Regions from separate parts of the Variovorax pasteuri genome, predicted to be linked through region 1. Evidence: riboswitches for the same ligand, from Rfam matches in the RefSeq annotation. Region 1 holds a riboswitch; the other holds the start of a gene.
The links. Region 1 has a riboswitch for S-adenosylhomocysteine ahead of metH (methionine synthase). Riboswitches for the same ligand answer to the same signal wherever they lie in the genome.
Positions count from the first base shown of each region.

Region 2: linked by a shared signal. The riboswitch ahead of ahcY (adenosylhomocysteinase) and the one ahead of metH (methionine synthase) in region 1 are both predicted to bind S-adenosylhomocysteine.

Region 1 is NZ_JBPJZS010000016.1:28,754-36,595, forward strand. It holds gene ACSFBM_RS32775 (SH3 domain-containing protein) at 1-237, shown strand, start outside; gene ACSFBM_RS32780 (LysR family transcriptional regulator) at 250-1,173, opposite strand; gene ACSFBM_RS32785 (PACE efflux transporter) at 1,275-1,712, shown strand; S-adenosyl-L-homocysteine riboswitch at 1,883-1,958, shown strand; gene metH (methionine synthase) at 2,038-4,752, shown strand; gene ACSFBM_RS32795 (ArnT family glycosyltransferase) at 4,816-6,672, shown strand; gene ACSFBM_RS32800 (glycosyltransferase) at 6,669-7,646, shown strand; gene ACSFBM_RS32805 (GtrA family protein) at 7,643-7,842, shown strand, end outside.
Region 2 is NZ_JBPJZS010000003.1:93,241-101,082, forward strand. It holds gene ACSFBM_RS13900 (peptide chain release factor 3) at 1-639, opposite strand, end outside; gene ACSFBM_RS13905 (alpha/beta fold hydrolase) at 729-1,655, opposite strand; gene phaP (TIGR01841 family phasin) at 1,672-2,169, opposite strand; gene ACSFBM_RS13915 (hypothetical protein) at 2,335-2,976, opposite strand; S-adenosyl-L-homocysteine riboswitch at 3,095-3,163, shown strand; gene ahcY (adenosylhomocysteinase) at 3,238-4,677, shown strand; gene ACSFBM_RS13925 (TlyA family RNA methyltransferase) at 4,750-5,568, shown strand; gene metF (methylenetetrahydrofolate reductase [NAD(P)H]) at 5,579-6,403, shown strand; gene ACSFBM_RS13935 (septal ring lytic transglycosylase RlpA family protein) at 6,493-7,107, shown strand; gene ACSFBM_RS13940 (23S rRNA (adenine(2030)-N(6))-methyltransferase RlmJ) at 7,150-7,842, opposite strand, start outside.

The DNA.
Region 1 (7,842 bases):
GCGCCGGGCTTTCGTCCCCCGCCGGCGCCGGGGTTTCGCCCGCCGAACGACCCCGGGTTCAGGCCGCCCCGGCCGCAGCCGGGCTTTCGCCCCGGACCGCCGCCGGGCAGGCCCCACCCGGGTGGCGGCGGCGGGCGCCCGCACGGTGGCGGGCCGGGAGGCGGAGGCCATGGTGGCGGCGGGCACGGCGGGCACGGCGGGCACGGCGGGGGCCATGGCGGCGGCCACGGCCGGTGACGCACCCGGGCGCTAGAGCCCGCCGGTCTTCACGCCGCACTCCCCCGCCACCTGGCGGTTGCGTGCAATCAGCGCCACGAAGCGCTGCGCGCCCAGCCCGAGCGGCCGCTCGCGCGACCACACCACGTCGACCCACAGGTCCAGCCCATTGCTGAGGTTCTCGAACGGAATCTCGATCAGCGCGCCGGCCGCCACGTGCGGCTTGGCGAAGTTGCGCTGCAGCCAGCCCCAGCCCAGCCCGGCGGTAATCAGGCTCAGCGCGGCCAGCGCGTTGTCGGTGCGCCAGACGTGGCGCGCGAACACGAAGCGCGGGTCGCTGGTAGTCAGGTCGCGCCCGGCCACGACGATCTGCCGGGTGTTCGTCAGGTGGTCCTCGCGCAGCCGGCCGCCGTTGGTGGCGAGCACGGGGTGGTCGGGCGCGATGACCGCCACCATCAGGTCGCTGCCCACCTCCTGAAAGCCTTCGCGGCCGTCCAGGCTGGGGCGCTCGAACACCAGGGCCAGCTGCGCGCGGCCGCTGTGCAGCAGCGCCAGCGCATCGGCCTGCGGCGCGGCCAGCACCTCGACCTGCAGCAGCGGATGCTCGCGTGCCAGCTCGGCCAACGGGCCGCTCCAGGGGGCGGCCAGCAGCTCGGGCGCGATGGCCAGCGTGAGCCGGTCTTCCAGCCCCTGCGTGAGCGCCAGCGCCTGCACCTGCAACTGCCGCAACTGGGAGGCCAGCAGTCGCGCCTGGGGCTCCAGGGAGCGTGCGGCGGGGGTGGGCTGGGGCTCGCGGCCGCTGCGGTCGAACAGCGGCAGGTCGAGCTCGGCCTCCAGGTTGGCGATGGCCATGCTCACGGCCGACGGCACCTTGCGCAGCGCCCGCGCCGCGGCCGAGAAGGAGCCGTGGTCGATCACGGCCAGGAAGACCTCGACGTTGTCGCTGGAGAAAGCCATGGCGCTAGATCTATCAATAAAACTGAAACAAGTTAACTTTTTATATCAGCGAATGACACATAAAGTCCAGTCATCGCAGTCACGAACCAAGAGAAGAAGTCATGCAGGGCATTCAACGTCGCATCGTCTACATCAGCCTTTATGAGGGCATCGCCATCGTCGCGGCCAGCGCGGGGCTGGCCTTGATGACGGACGCCGGGCTCGGCCATTCGGGCATGCTGGCGGTGGGCGCCTCGGTCATCGCGGTGATCTGGAACCTGGTCTTCAATGCGCTGTTCGAGCGCTGGGAATCGCGCCAGGCCGTGCGCGGGCGCAGCGTGCGCCGCCGCATCGCCCACGCCATCGGCTTCGAGGGCGGGCTGATCGCCTTCCTGGTGCCGATGTTCGCCTGGGGCCTGGGCGTGTCGCTCTGGCAGGCGCTGGTGATGGACCTGGGCCTGGTGGTGTTCTTCCTGGTCTACACCTTCGTCTTCAACTGGGCCTTCGACCGGGTGTTCGGCCTTCCGGCGTCGGCAATGGGCGAGCCACAACCAGCGTAAGCCTGCGCTTACTTAGCCGCCATCGGGGGCCGGCTTTCGCGGCCGGCAGCGCGCATGGCCAAGGCAGCGCTCAGCCGCAGGCGCCCGGTGTCTTTGAACAGGGTGGACGCGGGCGAAGTCGGGAACTGGGGTTTTCCCCGGCCCCATTCGAATCGCCCTAAAATGCGGCCCTTCCCAAGGAGCGTTGCAGCGGTGGGCCTCACAGGCCGGCCGTCAGGCTTGGGGCGACAACGACGCTCGCCTGTTCGACTCTTCCGCAGGTGAGGCCATGTCCCAGATTTCCGCTCCAGCTACCCCCGATTCCGCGCCCCTGGCGCCCCCGCCCATGAAGCTGTCCGGTCTCGAACCGGTCGCCATCGGCGAGGGCACGCTGTTCGTCAACATCGGCGAGCGTACCAACGTCACCGGCTCCAAGGCGTTCGCGCGGATGATCCTGAACGGCCAGTTCGAAGAGGCCCTGGCCGTCGCGCGCCAGCAGGTCGAGAACGGCGCCCAGGTGATCGACATCAACATGGACGAGGCCATGCTCGACAGCAAGGCCGCCATGGTCCGCTTCCTGAACCTGATTGCCAGCGAGCCCGACATCGCGCGCGTGCCGGTGATGGTCGACAGCTCGAAGTGGGACGTGATCGAGGCCGGCCTGCGCTGCATCCAGGGCAAGGGCATCGTCAACTCCATCTCCATGAAGGAGGGGGTCGACAAGTTCAAGCACGAGGCCAAGCTGGTGCGCCGCTACGGCGCCGCCGCGGTGGTCATGGCCTTCGACGAGAAGGGCCAGGCCGACACCTTCGCGCGCAAGATCGAGATCTGCGAGCGGGCCTACCGCATCCTGGTGGACGAGGTGGGCTTCCCGCCGGAAGACATCATCTTCGACCCCAACATCTTCGCCATTGCCACCGGGATCGAGGAGCACGACAACTATGCGGTCGACTTCATCAACGCGGTACGCTGGATCAAGCAGAACCTGCCGGGTGCCAAGGTGTCGGGCGGCGTGAGCAACGTGAGCTTCAGCTTTCGCGGCAACGACCCGATGCGCGAGGCCATCCACACCGTGTTCCTGTACCACGCCATCCAGGCGGGCATGGACATGGGCATCGTCAACGCGGGCATGGTGGGCGTGTACGACGACCTGGAGCCCACGCTGCGCGAGCGCGTGGAAGACGTGGTGCTCAACCGCCGCCCGGACGCCGGCGAACGCCTCGTCGAAGTGGCCGAAACCGCCAAGAGCGGCGCCAAGGACGAAAGCAAGCGCCTCGAATGGCGCGGCACGCCCGAGAGCCCGGTGCACGTCAACCAGCGGCTGTCGCACGCCATGGTGCACGGCATCACCGACTTCATCGTGGAAGACACCGAGGAGGCCTACCAGCAGATCCTGGCGACGGGCGGTCGTCCGCTGCACGTGATCGAAGGGCCGCTCATGGACGGCATGAACATCGTGGGCGACCTGTTCGGCGCCGGCAAGATGTTCCTGCCGCAGGTGGTCAAGTCGGCGCGCGTCATGAAGTCGGCCGTGGCCCACCTGCTGCCCTACATCGAGGAAGAAAAGCTGCGCGACGAGGCGGCGGGCCGCGACGTGCGCACCAAGGGCAAGATCATCATCGCCACCGTCAAGGGCGACGTGCACGACATCGGCAAGAACATCGTCACCGTCGTGCTCCAGTGCAACAACTTCGAAGTGGTGAACATGGGCGTGATGGTCCCGTGCCACGAGATCCTGGCGCGCGCCAAGGTCGAGGGCGCCGACATCGTGGGCCTGTCGGGCCTGATCACGCCCAGCCTCGAAGAGATGCAGTACGTGGCCGGCGAGATGCAGCGCGACGACCATTTCCGCATCAAGAAGATCCCGCTCATGATCGGCGGCGCCACCACCAGCCGCGTGCACACGGCCGTGAAGATTGCGCCGCACTACGAAGGCCCCGTGGTCTACGTGCCCGACGCCTCGCGCAGCGTGAGCGTGGCGCAGTCGCTCTTGAGTGACCAGGCCACGGCGTACATCGACGAGATCAACGCCGACTACGACAAGGTGCGCACCCAGCACGCCAACAAGAAGCAGGTGCCGATGTGGCCGCTGGCCAAGGCGCGCGCCAACAAGACGCCCATCGACTGGTCGAACTACACGCCGCCTTGCCCCAAGTTCATCGGCCGGCGCGTGTTCAAGAACTACGACCTGACCGAGCTCGCGAAGTACATCGACTGGGGCCCGTTCTTCCAGACCTGGGACCTGGCCGGCCCGTTCCCCGCCATCCTGAAGGACCAGGTCGTCGGCACCGAGGCCGTGCGCGTGTACGCCGACGGCCAGCGCATGCTCAAGCGCCTGATCGAAGGCCGCTGGCTCAGCGCGGCCGGCATCGTCGGCTTCTGGCCCGCCAACACGGTGAACGACGACGACATCGAGCTCTACACGGACGAGACGCGCAGCGAGGTGGCGCTCACCTGGTACGGCATGCGCCAGCAGACCGAGAAGCAGGCCATCGACGGCGTGATGCGCCCGAGCCGCTGCCTGGCCGACTTCGTTGCGCCCAAGGCGAGCGGCCTGAAGGACTACGTGGGCATGTTCGCCGTCACCGCCGGCCTGGGCGTCGAGAAGAAGGAGAAGTACTTCGCCGACGACCTGGACGACTACTCGGCCATCATGCTCAAGGCCCTGGCCGACCGGCTGGCCGAGGCCTTCGCCGAGTCGCTGCACCACCGCGCGCGCACCGACCTGTGGGGCTACGCGGCCGACGAGGGCCTGAGCAACGACGAGATGATTGCGGAGAAGTACCGCGGCATCCGCCCCGCGCCCGGCTACCCGGCCTGCCCCGACCACAGCGTGAAGGGCCCGATGTTCGACCTTCTGGCCTGCGCGGACATTGGCATGACCCTGACGGAAAGCCTCGCTATGATGCCCGCCGCCAGCGTGAGTGGTTTCTACCTGAGTCATCCCGATGCGACGTACTTCAACGTCGGCAAGATCGGGCACGACCAGTTGCAGGACCAGGCCGCGCGGCGCAAGCAAAGCGAAGCCGAGCTCGAGCGCCTGCTGGCGCCCAATCTTTGAAGATCCTTTGAACCTGCCGGCCGGCGTGGCCGCCCGGCACCGGGAGTTGTTATTCAGAAGCTGATGTTTGCAGCCGCGCACTACGCGGCATTGGCGGTTTTCGTCTTCAGCTGCTGGGGTTATGGCCGCGCACTGCTGGCCCGCCTGGCGCCGCCGCCGCGCCGCGACGTGGGGCTCGAAGCGGCCGTGGCCGTGGCGCTGGGCGTGGGCCTTTTCATCTGCGCCTTCCAGGCGCTGGCCATCTTCGCCGCCTTCAAGACCGGTGCCACCGTGGCCCTGGTCGTGGCGGGCTTCGTGGCAGCGGCGGTCCAGCTGCCACCCTGGCTTCGCCAGCGGCGTGCCCTGCGCGCCAGCGAGCCTGCCGCGGCGCCGTGGACCTACGTCGAGCGCGTCGCGATGATCGCGCTGGCCCTGGTCGCGATGCCCGCGCTGGTCGCGCCGCTGGCCCCGCCGATCGCCTTCGACGAGCTGATGTACCACCTGCCCTATGCACGCCAGGTGGCGCAGCAGGGCGCGCTGGGCATCCACGACTGGTTGCGCTACCCCTGGTTCCCGTACAACTACAACCTGCTCTATGCCGCCGCGCTGCAGGTGAGCGACGACGTGCTGCCGCACTTTCTCAATGCCCTGGCCGGTGCGCTGTCGGTGACGATGATCTACCGGCTGGGCATGCTGCACGCCAACCGGCTCACCGCCTGCATCGGCGCGGCCATCTGGCTGGGGCTGGGCGACTATTCCAATGCGCTGATCGACATGGGCGTGGCGCTGTTCGTGCTGTCGGCCTGCGTGGCGCTGTGGTGGTGGCGCGAGTCGGAGCCGGGCCTGCCCGCGCGCATCGGGCGCGGGGCCCACGGCGGCCTGCGCTGGCTCGGCGTGGCCGCGTTCTTTCTCGGCGTGGCGGCCGGCTCGAAGTACCAGGCGCTGATCTTCCTGCCGCTGGTGACGCTGTTCGTCATTCGCCACGAGCGCCGTCCCAAGGCCTGGGCGCTGGTGTTCGGCTGCTTCCTGCTCCCGTGCGTGTACTGGTACGCGCGCAACGCCGTCATGACCGGCGACCCGTTCAACCCCATCGGCGCGCGGGTGTTCGGCTTCACCGAGTGGACGCCGGCCGACTACGTGCAGCAGGTGGCGGACGTGCGCGATCACGCGGCGCTGCCCAACGCGCTGCTCTGGGCGGTGTTCTTCGCGCCGTTCAGCGCGTGGTGGAAGCGCTCGGCCGCGGTGCGCGCCGCCGGCTGGTTCTGCCTGTACTCGGTGGTGGTGTGGGTCGTGACCTCGCGCTACCCGCGCTACCTGACGGCCTCGTTCCCGCTGCTGGCCGCCATCGCGGCCATCGGCTGGCAGGTGCTGTTCGGCTGGGCCGCGCGGGGTGTGCGGCGCCTGTTCGGTGCGCGGGAGAAGTCCGGCGCCGACGCAGTGGAAAAGGGGGCCACAGGCGCCATGAGCCGCGACACCGCGCGGTCCGGCGCCCGCATGGCCGACTGGGTGCCCGTGCTCCTGCTGGCCGTGCTGGCCGCCGTGTCGGTGCGCCAGACCGCGGTGAAGGTCGCGATGATCTCCGTCACGCCCGAGGCGCGCGAGGCCGTGCTGCGCCAGCACGTGCCCGGCTACGCCGTCATGGACTACCTGCGCCGCAACGCCACCGGCCGGGTCTACCAGATCGCGCTGAACGAGGCCATCTACTACGGCCCCAACCCCATCTGGGGCGACACCCTCGGGCCGTGGCGCTACACCGATTTCGGGGCCCTGTCGGGCGGCGACCTGGCACGCAAGCTCGGCGGCCTGGGCTTTACCGCGGTCGTGCTGCCGAACTATGTGGTGCCGGTGTTCAGCGCGCGCGTCGACTTCGACAGGTACTTTGCGGTGCAGTACGAGAAAGACGGCAGCCGGGTCTACCGTATCCTTCCTGTCGCACCATGACCGACATCGAAGCCTTCGCCTCCCACGGCAGCAACGCCCTGCGCATTGCCGTGGTCATCCCCTGCTACAACGAGGCGCTGGCCATCGCCCAGGTGGTGACGGGCTTTCGCGCCGCGCTGCCCGAGGCCCGGATCCACGTCTTCGACAACAACTCGAGCGACGACACGGCATCCGTCGCGCGCGCGGCCGGCGCCGTCGTCACGCACGTGGTCTTGCGCGGCAAGGGCAACGTGGTGCGGCGCATGTTCGCCGACGTCGAGGCCGACGTGTACGTCATGGTCGACGGCGACGCCACCTACGACGCGGGCGCGGCCCGCCGGCTCATCGAGCGCCTGGTGGCGGACAACCTCGACATGGTGGTCGGCAACCGCGTGGACGACGGCCACGACGCGCACACCTACCGCGCCGGCCACCGCCTGGGCAACCGCATGCTCACCGGCGCGGTGGCACAGCTGTTCGGCGGTGCGCTCACCGACATGCTCTCGGGCTACCGCGTGTTCTCGCGGCGCTATGCCAAGTCGTTCCCGGCGCTGTCGCGCGGCTTCGAGACCGAGACCGAACTCACAGTGCACGCGCTCGAACTGCGCATGCCCTACGCCGAGGAAAGCACGGCCTACAGCACGCGTCCCGAAGGCTCGGTGAGCAAGCTGTCGACCTACCGCGACGGCTGGCGCATCCTCAAGACCATCTGCAAGCTGTTCGTGAGCGAGCGGCCGCTGCAGTTCTTCTCGATCATCGCGGCGCTGCTGGTGCTGCTGTCGATTGCGCTGGTCGTGCCGCTGCTCATGACCTACCTGCACACCGGCCTGGTGCCGCGGCTCCCCACGGCGGTGCTGGCCACCGGTGCGATGCTGGGCGCGATGCTGTCCTTCGTGTGCGGCATCGTGATGCACACCGTCACGCTCGGGCGCCAGGAGGCCAAGCGGCTGCGCTACCTGGCGATTCCCGGGGTGCGGGAAAGCGCTTCGCAATGAAGATCGGGCGCGAGTTCCTCTCCTTCGCCGTGGGCGGCGTGATCGGCCTCGTCGTCGACGTGGTGGTGCTCTACCTGCTGGCGCCGCTGCTGGGCTGGTATGGGGCGCGCGTGGTGTCGTTCCTTGCGGCGGCCACCACCACCTGGGTGTTCAACCGGCGCTACACCTTTGCGGCCAGCGCATCGGCGGGCGGTGT
Region 2 (7,842 bases), on a different contig from region 1:
GGTCAGCGTGTCGCGGTCGGTCAGCGGAATGGTCTCGAAGTCGTGCGGCAGCCGTTCGCTGCCCGACTCGAACACCGTCATGGTGTGCGTGCGCAGGTTCATGATCCCGCGGAAGCTCTTGCCCTGGCCCACGGGCCAGGTCATGGGCACGCAGGGCATGCCGAGTTCGCGCTCCACTTCGTCCAGGATGTCCAGCGGCTCGCGCACTTCGCGGTCCATCTTGTTGACGAAGGTGATGATGGGCGTGTCGCGCTGGCGGCAGACCTCGATGAGACGGCGCGTCTGCGCTTCCACGCCGTTGGCCGCGTCGATCACCATCAGCGCCGAGTCGACGGCGGTGAGCACGCGGTAGGTGTCTTCCGAGAAGTCCTTGTGGCCGGGCGTGTCGAGCAGGTTGATGACGTGGTCGCGGTACAGCATCTGCATGACCGACGAGGCCACCGAGATGCCGCGCTGCTTTTCGATTTCCATCCAGTCGGAGGTGGCATGGCGCGAGGCCTTGCGCGCCTTCACCGAGCCGGCGATCTGGATCGCGCCGGAGAAAAGCAGCAGCTTTTCGGTCAGCGTGGTCTTGCCGGCGTCAGGGTGGGAAATGATCGCGAAGGTGCGACGGCGGCGGGTTTCGGCAAGAAAAGACAAGGTGGGCAATCTGCGGGGGAATGCCGCGATTTTAGAAGGGCGGGAGTTTCCGTCCGTCGAACCGAGGCAAAGCAGTCCGGGCGACCGGCTCAGGCGTCCAGGTGCCGCGCCGTGTGCGCGGCAATGGCGTCGACGATCTGCGGCCACATCGGAATCGGCAGCGCATGGCCCATGCGCGGAATGCGCAGCAGCGTTGCGCCGGGAATCGCATCGGCCACGTCGACGCCGCAGGCCACCGGCACCAGCGGGTCGGCCTCGCCGTGGATCACCAGCGTGGGCACCTGCACGTCGTGCAGCGCGGGCTTGCGGTTGCCCGAGGCCAGGATGGCCGCGAACTGGCGCGCCACGCCGGGCGGGTTGAGCCCGCGCAGGAACACGAGCTGGGCCCGCTCGGTGTCGCGCGCCTCGTCGAGCGGAAAGTCCGCGGTCCCGCGCAGCACGCGCCACACCTTGGCGTAGTGCGGCAGGTAGGCCTCGAAGGTGGTCGGCGAGGGCGAGAACAGCACCGCCATCGCCTCGGGCGTGGGCGGCGGCAGGGCCGGGTTGCCGGTGGTCGACATGATGCTGGTGAACGACAGCATCCGATGCGCATGGTGAATGCACAGCTCCTGCCCGATGGCGCCGCCCATGGAGGCGCCCACGACGTGGGCGCGCGCGATGCCCAGCGCGTCGAGCAGCCCGACGCAGTCGCCGGCCATGTCGCGCAGGGTGTAGGGCACCTGCAGCGGCCGGCCGGCCATGGCCTGGTGCATCAGCAGCTGGATGTCGGGCACGCCGAGCTCGGTCAGGTAGCTCGAGTGACCGATGTCGCGGTTGTCGAAGCGGATCACGCGATGGCGGCCGGCTTCGGCGAGCCGCGCGCAGAACGCGTCGTCCCAGGCGACCATCTGGGCGCCGAGGCCCATGACCAGCAGCAGCGGCGTGGCGGCCGGGTCGCCGAAGCTGTCCCAGGCGAGTTCGATGCCGTTGACGCGCGTGCGCCGCTCGATGGGCGGCGGGGCTGCTGCCGGGGGCATGGCGGCGGGTTCCGGCTTACTTGCGCTGCAGCAGCTTGGTCACTTCGTCTACGTTGGACTGGATGCGCTGGCGCACCACGTCGAACGCGTCGGCCTGCGACTTGGCCGCGAGGTTGGCGAGTTCCTTGATGTCGTCGATGGCGCGCTGGAACGACTGGCGGCCGAGTTCGTCGAGCTTGGCGAAGTTTTCCTTCGGGTCTTTGCCCGGCATGCCCTTGGCGACGCTCTGCCATTCGGTGATGGCGTGCTTGATCATCTCGGTCTGCCGCTGCACCACGGTCTGCAGGCCCTGGTAGGACTTTTCGTTGGCTTCCATGACCGCCTGCAGGTCCTTGCGGCCGCTGTCCAGCAGCTTGCCGGCGCCGCCGGTCAGGTTGAGGTTCTGCAGCCGGTCGGCCATGCCCTTCAGCGGATTGAGCATGTCCGCGGCGTTCGGCATCGCCTGCTTCGCGCCCGCGGTGCTCTCGCTGCTGGAGGGGGTCTTCTTGGCGGCGGCTTTCTTGGCAGTGGCCATGGTGCGCAATCTCCTGTGTCGGGTGAACGGATGGGTGGCTGGAACCTGCCTCGCGGCCGGAGTCCGACGCCACGATACGCCGCACAGGGCCGCCCGAGCCTGTCGCCCGGACAAAAAATCCTGCGGGGTTTCCCTCGGATGCGGGGCGCCTGCCCCGCGTGCCGGTTACATCGGCGGCGCGAAGCCGTTGCGCCCGGCCGTGACGCGCAGCGCCGTGGGCGTGCCGTTCTTTTCCTGCGCATTCACCATCACCTTGGCGCCGGGCACGAGCAGTGCGTCGGTGCCGGGGCGGAAGGTGACCACCGGAGCGTCGGGCGGCACGATGACGGTCTTTTCGCCGCCCTTGTAGGTCAGGCGCATCTGCTGCCCGCCGCGCACCGACTTCGGCGCCGCGGCCAGGTCGGCGACGGTGGCGTTGGTCATGGTGCTGTCGGGCAGCAGGTCCCACGGCCTGTGGCCTTCACCCGTGCCGCGCGCGGCCTCGGGGAACACCACCACTTCGATCGCCTTCTGCGTGCCGTCGGGCTGCGGCATGGCGGCGGTGCCGATGAAGCTGCCGCGCTTGATGTCGGACAGCTTGATGCGGTAGACCTCCGACACCGGCATGTCGGCCGGGCGTGCGAGGCTGACGACCTCGCCGCCGCGGTCCTGGACCACGAGGGTCTTGGCGTCGACGCGCACGATGGTGCCGCGGATGCGCACCGGGTCGGCGTTCTGCGCGGCGGCAAGGACCGGGACGCTGGCCGTGGCGACGAGGGCGGCTGCGGCAAGCAGGGCCGAGGGGATTCTGGAGTGCGTGAGCGACATGGGCGGGGGCTTCCGTGGTTGGGTGCGAGCCAATGTACGCCTGTGCGGCAGAACGCGCTTTCCGTGATGTGAGATACCCGAGCGATTGGCGGGCCGGGGCGCCGCGTCTACAATCCGCCGTTCCGAGGAGCGTTGCAGCGCCGTCAGGCGTGAGGCTCGGACCACATCGCAACCACGCTCATCCGCTGTTCTCGCGGTGAGTCCTTTTTCCGTCAGACCCCCGAACGCAGTGGCATCTTTCAAACCAGTTTTGGAGTTCTCATGAGCGCTGTTCTCAAGCCCACCCCCGTGTCCACCGCCGACCAGGCGATTGCCGACCTGTCCCTCGCCGCCTGGGGCCGCAAGGAAATCCGCATCGCGGAAACCGAAATGCCCGGCCTGATGGCCATCCGTGAAGAGTTCTCCAAGGCGCAGCCGCTCAAGGGCGCGCGCATCACGGGCTCGATCCACATGACCATCCAGACGGCCGTGCTGATCGAGACGCTGCAAGCCCTGGGCGCCGAAGTGCGCTGGGCCTCGTGCAACATCTTCTCGACGCAGGACCACGCCGCCGCCGCCATCGCCGCCGCCGGCACGCCGGTGTTCGCCATCAAGGGCGAGTCGCTCAAGGACTACTGGGACTACACCCACGCCATCTTCGACTTCGGCCCCAAGGGTTCGAAGGGCGAAGGCCCGAACATGATCCTGGACGACGGCGGCGACGCCACGCTGCTGATGCACCTGGGCCAGCGCGCCGAGAAGGACCTGGGCGTGCTCGCCAACCCGACCAGCGAAGAAGAACGCATCCTCTACGCCGCCATCAAGGCCAAGCTGGCCGTGGACAGCACCTGGTACACCCGCAAGGCCGCCGAGATCATCGGCGTGACCGAGGAAACGACCACCGGCGTGCACCGCCTGAACGAGATGTCGGCCAAGGGCACGCTGCAGTTCCGCGCCATCAACGTGAACGACTCGGTCACCAAGAGCAAGTTCGACAACCTGTACGGCTGCCGCGAATCGCTGGTGGACGGCATCAAGCGCGCGACCGACGTGATGATCGCCGGCAAGGTGGCTTGCGTGGCTGGCTACGGCGACGTGGGCAAGGGCTCGGCCCAGGCACTGCGCGCACTGAGCGCCCAGGTGTGGGTGACCGAGATCGACCCGATCAACGCCCTGCAGGCCGCCATGGAAGGCTACAAGGTCGTGACGATGGAATACGCCGCCGACAAGGCCGACATCTTCGTGACGACCACCGGCAACAAGGACGTCATCACGCACGACACCATGGCCGCCATGAAGGACCAGGCCATCGTCTGCAACATCGGCCACTTCGACAACGAGATCGACGTCGCGTCGATCGAGAAGTACGAGTGGGAAGAAATCAAGCCGCAGGTCGACCACGTCACCTTCCCGGACGGCAAGAAGATCATCCTGCTGGCCAAGGGCCGCCTGGTGAACCTGGGCTGCGGCACGGGCCACCCGAGCTTCGTGATGTCGTCGTCGTTCGCCAACCAGACCATCGCCCAGATCGAGCTGTTCACCAAGCCCGACGCCTATGAAGCCGGCAAGGTCTACGTGTTGCCCAAGCACCTCGACGAAAAGGTGGCTCGCCTGCACCTGAAGAAGGTCGGCGCCATGCTGACCGAGCTGACCGACGCGCAGGCCGCCTACATCGGCGTGAGCAAGAACGGCCCGTACAAGCCCGACACGTACCGGTATTGATCAGCGCAATGAAAAACCTCCGTGCTTCGCACTGCGGTGCGAGCTTGCTTGGGGCGGCCCGGCGCTTCGCTCATGCGCGCTGATCAACTGTTGGTAGAGCGCGGCATGGCCGCGTCGCGTTCGCAGGCCGTGCGGCTCATTGCCGGCGGCATGCGCTGGCGCGATGCGGGCACGAGCGACGCGTGGCGCCAGGTCGTCAAGAACAAGGACGAAGTGCCCGAATCGGCCGAGCTCGAGCTGGCCGATGCGGCCGAGGCCCGGTACGTGTCGCGCGGCGGGCTCAAGCTCGAAGGCGCGCTGGCGGTGAGCGGCGTCGACCCGGCCGGCAAGCTGTGCCTCGACGTGGGCCAGTCGACCGGCGGCTTCACCGATTGCCTGCTGCAGCGCGGCGCCGCGAAGGTGGTCGGCGTCGACGTCGGCCACGGGCAGCTGCATGCGAAGTTGCGCGAGGACGCGCGCGTGGTGGCCATCGAGGGTGTCAATGCGCGTGCGCTGTCGGCGGACGATCTGCATGAAGACGGTGACGAGGGCGCAGAGGCCGAGGCGTCCGAGCAGCCCGCCGATCCGCGTTTCGACCTGATCGTCGGCGACCTGTCGTTCATCTCGCTCACGCTGGTGCTGCCTGCCGTGGTCGAGTTCCTGGCCGACGACGGCCAGCTGCTGATGCTGGTCAAGCCGCAGTTCGAACTGCAGCCCGGCCAGGTCGGCAAGGGCGGCATCGTGCGCGACGAATCGATGTATCCGGTGGTCGAGAAGCGCCTGCACGACGCCTGCGAGGCGCTCGATCTGCGTGTGCTGCGCTGGTTCGACAGCCCGATCGCCGGGGGCGACGGCAACCGCGAGTTTTTCATTCATGCCGTGCGCGCTGCCAAGGCGAGCGACGGTTCCTAAGGAGACGCAGGTGCGCCTTCCGCTGAGTTTCGAATTCTTCCCGACCAAGACGCCCGAAGGCGCGGTCAAGCTGCGCGCCGCGCGCCAGCAGCTGTATGTGCGCAAGCCGCAGTTCTGCTCGGTCACCTACGGCGCCGGCGGCTCCACGCACCACGGCACCTTCGGTGCGGTGCAGGAGATCCTGTCCGAGGGCGTGGACGCCGCGAGCCACTTCTCGTGCATTGGCGCCACGCGCGCCACGGTGCGCGAGCAGCTCGGCGAGCTGAAGGCCATGGGCGTGAAGCGCCTGGTGGCGCTGCGCGGTGACCTGCCCAGCGGCTACGGCATCGGCGGTGAATTCCAGTACGCGAGCGACCTCGTCGCCTTCATCCGCGAGGAAACCGGCCGCGACTTCCACATCGAGGTGGCCTGCTACCCCGAGATCCATCCGCAGGCCCGCTCGCCCGAAGCGGACCTGCAGGCCTTTGCCGCCAAGGTGAAGGCCGGCGCCGATTCGGCGATCACGCAGTACTTCTTCACGCCCGAGGCGTACTTCCGCTTCGTCGACGACGCCCGCAAGCTGGGCATCGACACGCCGATCGTGCCGGGCATCATGCCGATCACGAGTTCGACGCAGCTCATGCGCTTCTCGGACGCCTGCGGCGCCGAGATCCCGCGCTGGGTGCGCCTGCGGCTGCAGGCCTATGGCGACGACATCGCGTCGATCAAGGCCTTCGGCCTGGACGTGGTGACCGACCTGTGCGAGCGCCTGCGCGACGGCGGTGCGCCGGCGCTGCATTTCTACACGATGAACCAGTCGGCGGCGACGCTGGCTGTGCTGGAGCGCCTCGATTGAGAGGGAGCGCGGCAGGCGCGGCCGCCTCGTTGCGCGGGGCGCTTCGCCTCGTCTTCGTGGCGGCGAGCTGTGCGCTCGCCGGCTGCGCCATGCCGCCGGCCACGGACGCCGAAGGCGGCAAGCTGCAACCGCTGCCGCGCGCGCTGGCGGTGCCGCCCGGTGCCGCGCCACGCTCCAACGTGCCGTCGGTGCGCTACGACCTCGCCGTCTCCGGCGCTGACGAATTGACGCCGGACGACGGCGTGCCCGGCGACGCCGGACCGCGCGACATCTTCGAGCGCGGCGGCGCCTCGTGGTACGGCATCCAGTTCCATCAGCGCAAGACCGCCAGCGGCGAGCGCTTCGACATGACCGCCATGACGGCGGCGCACAAGACCCTGCCTTTCAACACGCGCGTGTGCGTACGCAGCCTCGTCAACGGCAGCGAGGTGCTGGTGCGCATCAACGACCGCGGCCCCTATGCGATGGGCCGTGTGATCGACCTGAGCCGCGCCGCGGCCGACCGCATCGGCCTGACCGGCCTGGGCATCAAGCAGGTGGCGCTGACCATCGTGGACCACGACGGCATGCGCTGCGGTGGCTTGCAGGTGGAGCCGGGTGATGCGCAGGCGCCGGTGGCGTCGGCGGCCGAGCCGCAGCAGCGTGCCAGGGTGCAGGTGCCGGCGCGGCGCAAGGCGCTCGTTCCGGCGCGTCAGCGCAGATGACTCGGTAAACGAAGCCTGCGGGGCTCGGGCTCGGGCTCGGGCTCAGCCGCCCGACTCGAGCGAGAAGGTGGCGTTGCGGTCCTGTCCCAGGCGCTCCGCCAGCTGGGGCAGCGCCGCCGCGAGCAGCGGCTTGAGCGTGTAGGGCGGATTGATCAGGAACATGCCGCTGGCCGGCAGGCCCGGACGCTGCGTTTCGCCGGAGGCGGCGTCCTTGGTGATCTTGCTCGACTTGACCGTCAGCGTGGCGTGCAGCCACGACTTGCCGGCCTTGGTCGCCATCGTCTTCAGGCGGCGCGGCAGGTCGTGCGCCTCGGGGCGCGGAATGATCGGGTACCAGACCGCGTAGGTGCCCGTGGCGAATCGCTTGAGCGCCTCGGCGGCGAAGTCGAGTACACGGCCGTAGTCGGTCTTCATCTCGTAGCTCGGGTCCATCAGCACCAGCGCGCGGCGCGAGGGCGGCGGCAGGAACTTGGTGGCGCTGCCGAAGCCGTCTTCGTTCATCACGGCGATCTGCCGGCCGGCCTCGAGCTGGGCGATGTTGGCGTCCAGCGTGCGCGAATCGGTCGGGTGCAGCTCGAACAGCTTGAGCTTGTCGTGGTCGCGCAGCAGGTGCTGCACGATGAACGGCGAGCCGGGGTAGACGCGTGCGCCGCCGTTGGGGTTGAAGTCGCTGATCACGCTCAGGTAGCGGGCGATGGCGTCGGCCAGCGGGGCTTGCGCCTCGGGAGCTACCTT